3 regions of the Mesorhizobium sp. P2_A8 genome follow, and region 1 is predicted to be linked to each of the others. Evidence: predicted binding sites of a transcription regulator. Region 1 holds the regulator's gene; each other region holds the start of a gene.
What was found. The regulator PhoB, encoded in region 1, activates phosphate uptake and scavenging genes when phosphate is short. The targets are predictions, from matches to a motif close to TGTCATNNANCTGTCAT.
Positions count from the first base shown of each region.

Region 2: the regulator PhoB is predicted to act here: its motif matches at 1,670-1,686, upstream of phnC (phosphonate ABC transporter ATP-binding protein).
Region 3: the regulator PhoB is predicted to act here: its motif matches at 2,241-2,257, upstream of AC1D10_RS02330 (PhoX family protein).

Region 1 covers NZ_JBFUDB010000001.1:1,121,328-1,124,605, reverse strand. Annotated here, with positions in the region: gene AC1D10_RS05520 (ROK family protein) at 1-1,220, shown strand, start outside; gene phoB (phosphate regulon transcriptional regulator PhoB) at 1,233-1,922, opposite strand; gene phoU (phosphate signaling complex protein PhoU) at 1,942-2,649, opposite strand; gene pstB (phosphate ABC transporter ATP-binding protein PstB) at 2,675-3,278, opposite strand, start outside.
Region 2 covers NZ_JBFUDB010000010.1:395,017-398,294, forward strand. Annotated here, with positions in the region: gene phnL (phosphonate C-P lyase system protein PhnL) at 1-616, shown strand, start outside; gene AC1D10_RS29130 (DapH/DapD/GlmU-related protein) at 613-1,230, shown strand; gene phnC (phosphonate ABC transporter ATP-binding protein) at 1,755-2,603, shown strand; gene phnD (phosphonate ABC transporter substrate-binding protein) at 2,695-3,278, shown strand, end outside.
Region 3 covers NZ_JBFUDB010000001.1:473,392-476,669, reverse strand. Annotated here, with positions in the region: gene AC1D10_RS02335 (hypothetical protein) at 1-39, opposite strand, end outside; gene AC1D10_RS02330 (PhoX family protein) at 173-2,176, opposite strand; gene AC1D10_RS02325 (hypothetical protein) at 2,496-2,924, shown strand.

The DNA.
Region 1 (3,278 bases):
TGCGCCGTCGCAACCGGGCGATGGTGATTGCGGCCGTGCGTCGCGCCGGACAGCCGTCACGCACCGAGATCGCCGCGACCACAGGCCTCAGCCACTCGACCATATCGGCGATCTCCTCCGACCTGATCGGCGAAGGCATCTTGGCCGAGAGCAAGCCGAGCGAGGCCGGCTCGCTCAAACGCGGCCGGCCGCAGGTCGGCCTCAGCCTCAATCCGGAAGCAGCGGCAGTGATGACCGTGGTGCTGTCGCTGAACTTCCTCTCCGTCGCCGTCATCGACTATGCCGGCCAGGTGATCGCCGAGGAACAGCGCCGGCTCGACACGCTGACCATGTCGCGCGACGCGCTGGTCGGCGAATGCGTCGCCATCGTGCGGCGACGCCTCGAAGACCCCGATCTCGACGTCCGCAATGTCGCCCGCATCGCGCTGGCGATCCAGGGCATCACCGACACGCGTGCCCGCGCCATGTTGTGGTCGCCGATCACGCCGCACACCGATATCGCCTTCGCCGACATACTCGAGGACGAGTTCGGCATTCCCGCCACCATGGAGAACGACTGCAACATGATGGCGGTGGCGCTGCGCTGGCGCGACCCTGATCGCTACCGCGACGACTTCATCGCCATCCTTTTGTCGCACGGCATCGGCATGGGCCTGGTGCTGAAGGGCGAACTGTTCACCGGTACCCATTCTTCGGGCGGCGAGTTCGGCCACATGATCCATCGGCCGAACGGCGCGCTGTGCCGCTGCGGCCGGCGCGGCTGCGTCGAGGCCTATGCCGGCAACTACGCCATCTGGCGCAACGCAAGGCAGATGAGTGAGGACGCAGAACCAGTCGCCGATGTCAGCGACGCCGATATGCGCGCCCTGGCGACCGCGGCCCGCGAAAGCGATGGACCCGAGCGCGAGGCCTATCGCAAGGCCGGCGAAGCGCTCGGCTACGGTCTCGGCAGCCTCTTCGCGCTGATCGATCCGGCGCCGGTCGCCATGGTCGGTGTCAGCGCCGCGGCCTTCGACCTGATCGAGCCGGCATTGCGCGAGGCGATTGCCCAGACCGCAGGCGGCCAGCACTCGAAATCGATTTCCTTCGACACCGAGCCGAACGAACTGCCACTGATCCGCGAAGGCTGCGCCATGCGCGCACTGACCTTCGTCGACCAGGAAATTTTCGCGCTTGGCACTCACACAAGATCCGGCATCGTCGGCAAGAACGTCGCGTGAATCAGACGGGAGTCAATCTTCCCTGATCGCGTATCCCGCCCCACGAATGGTACGGATGACGTCGGGCATGCGGCCATTGTTGACCGCCTTGCGCAGCCGGCCGACATGCACGTCCACCGTGCGCTCGTCGATGTAGATCGTCTCGCCCCAGACATTGTCTAGCAGCTGGCTGCGCGAAAACACCCGACCGGGATGACGCATCATGAACTCGAGCAGGCGAAACTCGGTTGGTCCGAGCCGGATCTCGCTCTTCTTGCGATAGACCCGGTGCGATTCACGATCGAGCACGATGTCGCCGACCTTGAGCACGCTGGACAGCACTTCCGGCTTGGCGCGGCGCAGCAGCGCCTTGACCCTGGCCATGAATTCGGGGGTCGAGAACGGCTTGACCAGATAATCGTCGGCGCCGGTCGAGAGGCCACGCACACGATCGCTTTCCTCGCCGCGCGCGGTCAGCATGATGATCGGCAGCCGCTCGGTCTCAGGACGCATCCTTAGCCGGCGGCAGAGTTCGATGCCGGAAACCGCCGGCACCATCCAGTCGAGCACCAGAAGGTCGGGGACGTTCTCCTGCAACCGGATCTCGGCCTCGTCGCCGCGCGTCACCACCTCGACCTGGTAACCCTCGGACTCCAGATTGTAGCGGAGCAGCACACCGAGCGGCTCCTCGTCCTCCACCACCATGATGCGTGGCGCGATCATCGGCTGGTCACCCCTGTCGTCATGCCGCCGGCGCGGACATTGCCGTCTCGTCCTGCTTCGGACGATTGGCGGGCAACTGCGTACCGGTCAGAACATAATACGCATTCTCCGCGATGTTGGTGACGTGATCGCCGATCCGCTCGAGGTTCTTGGCGCAGAACAGAAGATGCGTGCAGGCGGTGATGTTGCGCGGGTCTTCCATCATGTAGGTCAGGAGTTCGCGGAACACGGAGGTGTATTTGACGTCGATGCGCTCGTCGTCTGCGCGCAGTTTCGCCAGGGCCGCGGCGTCGCGCGCCGCATATTCCTCGATGACACCCTGCACCTGGATCAGCACCAGCTGCGCCATTCCGTCAATGGAATGCGACAGGTCGCGCGGCGTGACGCTGAGGCCGACGGTGCCGACGCGCTTGGCGATGTTCTTGGCAAGGTCGCCAATGCGTTCGAGATCGCCGGCCATGCGGATCGAACCGACGACATGGCGCAGATCGTCGGCCATCGGCTGCCGCTTGGCGATCAGCGTGATGGCGCGGTCATCAAGCTCGCGCTGGCGCGCGTCCATGATCGCGTCGTCTGAAACAACGCGCTGTGCCAGCGCGTTGTCGGAATTCAGCAGCGCCTTGGTGGCACCACCGACCATCGAGCCGGCGAGATCGCCCATGTCACTGATGAGCCTGCTGATCTGTCCGAGATCCTCGTCGAAAGAAGCGACTGTGTGTTCGCCCATGATCCTGTCCCTCGTATGCCTGAGCTCAGCCGAAGCGGCCGGTGATGTAGTCCTGCGTGCGCTTCTCGCGGGGCGACGTGAAGATCTTCTCGGTGCGGTCGAACTCGACCAGTTCGCCCAGATACATGAAGGCGGTCTGCTTCGACACGCGCGCCGCCTGCTGCATGTTGTGGGTGACGATGACGATCGTGTAGTCGGCTTGCAACTCGTCGATCAGTTCTTCGATCTTGGCGGTCGACAGCGGGTCAAGCGCCGAGGCCGGCTCGTCGAGCAGGATGACTTCCGGCTTCACCGCCACGGTTCGGGCGATGCAGAGCCGCTGCTGCTGGCCACCGGAGAGGCTGAGGCCGCTGGCGTTGAGCTTGTCCTTGACCTCGGTCCACAGAGCCGCACGCTTCAGCGCCTGCTCGACGCGGCCGTCCATCTCCGACTTGCTGAGCTTCTCATAGAGCCTGACACCGAAGGCGATGTTTTCATAGATCGACATCGGGAACGGCGTCGGCTTCTGAAACACCATGCCGATCTTGGTCCGCAAAAGGTTGAGGTCCTGCGAGCGGTCCAGAACGTTCTGGCCGTCGAGCAGCACCTGACCCTCGGCGGTCTGCTTGGGATAGAGTTCGTAGATGCGG
Region 2 (3,278 bases), on a different contig from region 1:
GTTCTCGATCAGGGCCGGTGAGTGCACCGTGCTCGGCGGCCCGTCCGGTGCCGGCAAGAGCTCGATCCTGAAGATGCTCTACGGCAACTATGCCGTCGACGAAGGCCAGATCATCGTCAAGCACGATGACGAACTGATCGACCTCGCTACCGCCAGCCCGCGCACCGTGCTTGCCATACGCCGCCAGACCATCGGCTATGTCAGCCAGTTCCTGCGCACCGTGCCGCGCGTCTCGGCGCTGGATGTCGTCGCCGAACCGCTGGTCGAGCGCGGCGAGGACCGAGAGAGCGCGCGCGGCAAGGCACGCGCCTTGCTGGCGCAGCTCAACCTGCCGGAAAAACTCTGGGCATTGCCGCCGGCAACCTTCTCTGGTGGCGAGCAACAGCGCGTCAACATCGCGCGCGGCTTCATCACCGAGCACCCGATCCTTCTGCTCGACGAGCCGACCGCATCGCTCGATGCCAGGAACCGCGACGTGGTGATCGACCTCATCGCTGCCAAGAAGGCGGCGGGCGTCGCCCTGCTCGGCATCTTCCACGACCACGATGTGCGCGAGGCGGTCGCCGACCGCATCATCGACGTCACCGCTTTCGCTCCCGGAAAAATCGCCGCATGACCAGGAAATTGTCGGAGACGCCGCTGGTCCACCAGACGGCGGACGTGCAGAACTCGACGCTCGGCCGCTGGACCGAGATCGCCGACCGTAGCCGGGTTTCCGAAAGCACCCTCGGTGACTATTCCTACATGATGCAGGACTGCGCCGTCTGGTGCGCGACGATCGGCAAGTTTTCCAACATTGCAGCAAGCGTGCGCATCAACGCCACCAACCACCCGACATGGCGGCCGACGCTGCACCATTTCACCTATCGCGCTTCAGACTATTGGGACGACGCCGAGCACGAGAGCGAGTTCTTCGCCCAGCGCCGCGCCAAGCGCGTCACCATCGGCCACGACACCTGGCTCGGCCACGGCTCGACCATCCTGCCCGGCGTCGCCGTCGGCGATGGTGCCGCGGTCGGTGCCGGGGCCGTCGTGTCGAAGGATGTTGCGCCCTACACCGTCGTCGGCGGCGTGCCGGCCAGACCGATCCGCGAGCGCTTCGACCGCCGCACCGCGGAACGCTACCAGGCGCTCGCCTGGTGGGACTGGGACCATGCCAAGCTGCGGACAGCGCTAGATGATTTCCGGGAACTGTCGGCCGAGGCCTTTCTGGAAAGATATGGCGGATAAGCCATCACATCATTGTCATGGGTGAGCCTGTTTCATATCCCTGACACATCGCCGGGGCAGGACGCGCCATCAAGGTGATCGAGATCGTGCCGACCGGCCTCACCGTTGCCGGCGCAACGGACGACGACGTGCGCATCATGCGCGCCTGGCGCGATGCACTGGCAGTGCCGTTGGGTTACCGCCACCCGACCACGACAGCTATGTCTTCCACATCACCTTCGCCTATCAGATCCAGCGTTTTGCGGATGACAGGGCAGCAGCATGGCAGGACCTGTTAGATGACTCACTCGCGCTTTTCGAGCAGCAGGCCTCCGTGATCGAGATCCGGGCTCCGGCCTTCTGCAGCTTCAGGGACATGGAGCATTTCGAGGAATTGCTGGTGCTCGGCTGATCGACGGCAACAGGCGCCTGACGCAGCGCCTGTAGGCGGTAACAAAACTGACATCAATCCGACACCGCAGGTTCATGGCGCTGCGCTAGCCAAGGCTGACAGACCTTCAACCGCGACTGGACTGGAAACCATCATGTCAGCCACGCTCGAAATCCGCGGCGTCACCCGACGATTTGGCAAGAACACTGCCGTAAGCGACATCAACATCTCGATCCCGCAGGGTGAGATGGTCGGCATTATCGGCCGTTCGGGTGCTGGCAAGTCGACCCTTCTACGCATGATCAACCGTCTCATCGATCCCAGCCAGGGGTCGATTTTTTTTGACGGCGCCGAGGTCTCCCAATTGCGCGGTTCACCGCTGCGGCGCTGGCAGCGCGATTGCGCCATGATCTTCCAACAGTTCAACCTGGTGCCGCGCCTCGACGTGCTGACCAATGTGCTGCTCGGCAAGCTGAACCACCGTTCGACCCTCACCAATATGTTCGGAATGTTCTCCCGCGCCGAATGCGCCGAGGCAGTCGCCGCACTGGAGCGGCTCGACATCGCCCGCACCGCATTGCAGCCCGCCGGCACCTTGTCGGGTGGCCAGCAACAGCGCGTCGCCATTGCTCGCGCCATGATGCAGCAGCCCAAGGTGATCCTCGCCGACGAGCCGATCGCCTCGCTGGACCCGCTCAATGCCAAGGTGGTGATGGATTCACTGCAGGACATCAATCTGCGCGAAGGCATCACCGTCGTCACCAATCTTCACACGCTGGACACCGCCCGCACCTACTGCAACCGCATTATTGGCATGGCTGCCGGCAAGGTCGTCTTCGACGGCACGCCGGAAGAGCTCAACCGCGAGGCCGTGCGTCTCGTCTATGGCGCCGACAGCAATGGCGGCGAAATCTCCGAGGCCATCACCTCGACCAGCGTTGCCTTCAAGCAAAAGATCGCCGCATCCGCCGGACCGCTCGAGCCCGCTTTCCCGGGATATTGAGAGCGGCCTGGATCGCCAGCCCGCGTCAAGGGCACCTGTCAAAATTACGAACGCTGCCGGCGCGGGGCCGGAACCTACAGGAGAGATATCCATGTTCAGGAAGAAGGTTTTCAGCGCCGTTTCGGTGCTCGCCATGGCGACCAGCATGGCTCACGCCGCCGATATGAAGGAATTCCGCGTCGGCATTCTCGGCGGTGAAAACGAGACCGACCGGCTGCGCAACTACCAGTGCCTCGCCGACCATCTGAAGGCCGAATTCGGCTTCGAAAAGGTCTCGCTGTTCCCCGCCGCCGACTATGACGGCGTCATCCAGGGCCTGCTCGGCGGTACGCTCGACTTCGCCGAACTCGGCGCTTCCGGCTACGCCAGCGTCGTTCTCAAGGACCCGAAGGCGGTCACCCCGATCCTCACCACCCAGCAGACCGACGGCGCGACCGGCTACTATTCGATCGGCCTGGCGCTGAAGTCCTCCGGCATCACCGACATCAAGTCGGCCAAGGGCAAGAAACTCGGCTACGCCGATCCGGATTCGACCTCCGGCTATCTGATCCCGCTGACCCAGATCCCGAAGGACACCGGCGCTTCGAACGAAAAATTCTTCGCTTCGACCCAGTTCAACGGCGGCCACGAGAACAATGTTCTGGCCGTGCGTGACGGCAAGGTTGACGTGGCGGT
Region 3 (3,278 bases), 650 kb from region 1:
AGGTTTGAGCAGGCCACGGTCATAGACGGACTTCGGCATGGCGATCTCCTGGTAAAGACCTAGGGCGCCCTGTGTAAATTGCCAATCTTTCCTGAGGCTTGACTGATTTCACACGAAAAAAGGAGGAGCCACGGATCACCGCAGCCCCTCCTTCCGATTGCGAACCGGCGTGTCAGACCGCGATCTTGCCGCCGCCCTGTTTGGTGATGGCGACGACCGCCGGCCGCACCGGCATGTCGGGCTTGAAGTCGGGCCAGCGCGTCGACAGGTCCTCATAGTAGGACGGGCGGCCGAACGCTTCCCAGTCTTCGCCGCCGTCGCCCGGATGCTGGACGGCGACGAAGGCGGTCTGGTCATCGGGCGCAAACAGCGGGCCGCACATTTCGGCACCGATCGGCACACGGAAGAACAGTTTTGAGGTCGCCCGTGCCGACCCTTCGGTGTCGACCGCCCACAGGCCGTCGGTGCGGCCAGTGGCTTTCGGGCCCTGGCCGTCGGTGGCCACCCACAGGCGTCCAGCCGAATCGACCGCGCAATTGTCGGGCATGCCGAACCAGCCATTGGCCGTCGTTGCCGTCGAGAAGGTGGCGCCGACATCGGCAACCGCCGGATCGCCGCACTTCAAAAGCACTTCCCACTTGCCCTTGGTGGCAGCGAAATCGCCACCATCCTCGGCGATCTCGATGATATGGCCGAAGGCGTTTTCGGCGCGCGGGTTGGCGGCGTCGATCTGGTCTGCCTTGCGCTTCGAATTGTTGGTCAGCATGACATAGACCTTGCCGTTGACGCCGTTGGGCTGGATGTCCTCGGGGCGGTCCATCTTGGTGGCGCCGAGCAGGTCGGCGGCGCGCCGTGTCTCGATCAGCACGTCGGCCTGGCTGGCAAAGCCGTTTTCGGGGGTCAGCGGGCCCTGGCCGAAGACGATCGGCAGCCATTCCACCGAGCCGTCCTCGGCGAACTTGGCGACATGCAGCGTGCCGTCGTCGAGCAGATCCTTGTTGGCGGCGCGGTCGTTCGGATTGAAGGCTGCCTTGGTGACGAACTTGTAGGCATAGTCGAAGCGCTCGTCGTCGCCGAGATAGAAGACGACGCGGCCATCCTTGGCGACGATCGATTCTGCGCCCTCATGCTTGAAGCGGCCCATGGCGGTGCGCTTCCTCGGCGTCGAGGTCGGATCGTTGACGTCGACTTCGACGATCCAGCCGAAACGATTGGCCTCGTTCGGCTCCTTGGACAGGTCGAAACGGTCTTGGTGTGCCGCCCATTCATAGGCGCCTTCGGGAATGCCGAGGCGCTTGTAATTGGCGGCTTCCTTGTGGCCCTCGGGCAATTCGCCGGAGAAATAGCCGTGGATGTTCTCCTCGGCCATCACATAGGTGCCCCAGGGTGTGACGCCGCCGGCGCAGTTGTTGATGGTGCCGAACACCTTGGTGCCGGACGGATCGGCGTTGGTCTTGACGCGGTCATGGCCGGCAACTGGACCGGACAGCGCCATTTCGGTGTTGGAGGTGATGCGGCGATTGAGCCTGCCGTCGCGCACCACCTTCCATTTGCCGCCGTCCTTGCGGATCTCGACGATGGTGCCGCCATGCGCGGCCATCTCGACATCGACCTGCTCCTTGCTGAGCGGCGCGACGTCGGCCGATTTCTTGCCGTCCTTCTCGACGATCTTCACGATGCCGGGGAACATCAGATGCGGGGTGGTGTATTCGTGGTTTACGACCAGCAGGCCGTGTTCGGCCGAGCCGTCGATCGCGATGTAGCCGACATAGTCGTTGTTGTAGCCAAACTGTCTGGACTGCGCTTGCGCCGTCTGTCTGGTCGGGTCGAACTCCGGCGAATCGGCAAACAGCGGATCGCCCCAGCGCAGCAGCACATCGGCATCGTAGCCCGGCGCGACATGATGCTTGTCGTCGATGCCGGCCTCCAACTCGTCGAACGCGAAGGCCGAGCCTTCGGCGGCCCGGGCCTGGTCGGCGCTGACCAGCGCCAGTGGGCTGACGGTGGCGGCAATGGCCGAGACGGCCAGCGAGCCCTTGAGGAAACCACGCCGCGAGAACCGCGCGGCGATGATCTCGCCCATGGTGCGGTTGTCGGTGGGATTGGTGGCCGGGCCGTCATTTTCCTCAAGCAGGCTGGTGCGGAATTTGGCGTCGGGGGAGCGGTGTTCGGTCATCGGGCTTGCCTCTGGCTTAGGGTGGCTGGAGCGGGTTGCCTGTTCAACCCCTTATAGTCGCCGGATCACATTTTCGTGACACCAAGGACCCTTCAGCCGCAACAGGCATTGCGCGCCGTTGGCCAAGCATTCTGCGAGCAGCAGGAAGCGCTGGGACAAAGGTCCCTTGTCAGACCCGGCAAAGGTCCCTTGGCGGCATCGCATCGGTCGTGGGCCGGTTACGCGAGGCGGCGATGTCGGCGATGGTCGGCCGCTTGCGAACACCGGCCCTGAAATCCGCCTGCCTGAATCGGCCGGCCCGATTGAAGAGGAGACCAGGATGCGCAGATCGATCACGATCCGTTATTGCTGGCTGGCGCTGAGGGCGACGTCGGCATTGGCGCTGGCCGTCGCCCCCTGTCAACTCGCTTTCCACGGCGCGGCTCCTGGCATCGTTGCGGCAAGCGCGCATGCCAAGGATGGCGGACAAGGTGGCGGCAGCGGCGGGATTGGCAACAGCAACAGCGGAAACGACGGGGATGGCGGCAATTCCGGTTCCGACGAAGGACACGACGATGCTGGGCGTCATGTCAATGCGGCAACCGGCGACAGGGTCGAAGTGGAAGGCGACAAGATCGAGGTCGAGCATCCCGACGGCATCACGGAGGAGATCGAGAACGGTCGCTTCGAGATGAAGGATGCACTCGGCCGCACGATTGTCGAACGTCCGGCGACGGCGGACGACATCAGTCGTCTCCAAGCTTTGTGAAGGTTTTACAAGTCACCTCCGCCGCCCCCGGCGGAGGTGACTTGATGTTCGGCGTCTGCCGCCGCTCGGCGTCAGGAAAGCCAGTTTCCCGTCGGCGATGGCGGTCGCCGCCGTTCATAGAAGGCATTTATTATCACACTCTTGGGACTTTAGTCCAATCTTGCGCTTGCAAAGGTCCTAGGTGACAAGCGCAACGGTCGGACGCGGCTTTCGGGGATCGTTTCTTTCGGCGATGCTGCTGCAACTGCAACGTCGACGGTGGGCGCGCCAGCTCAATCGACGGAGATCAGGATGCACAGATCGACCACGCCCCGTTGTTGCCGGCTGGCACTCAGATCGGCAGCCGCGCTGGCG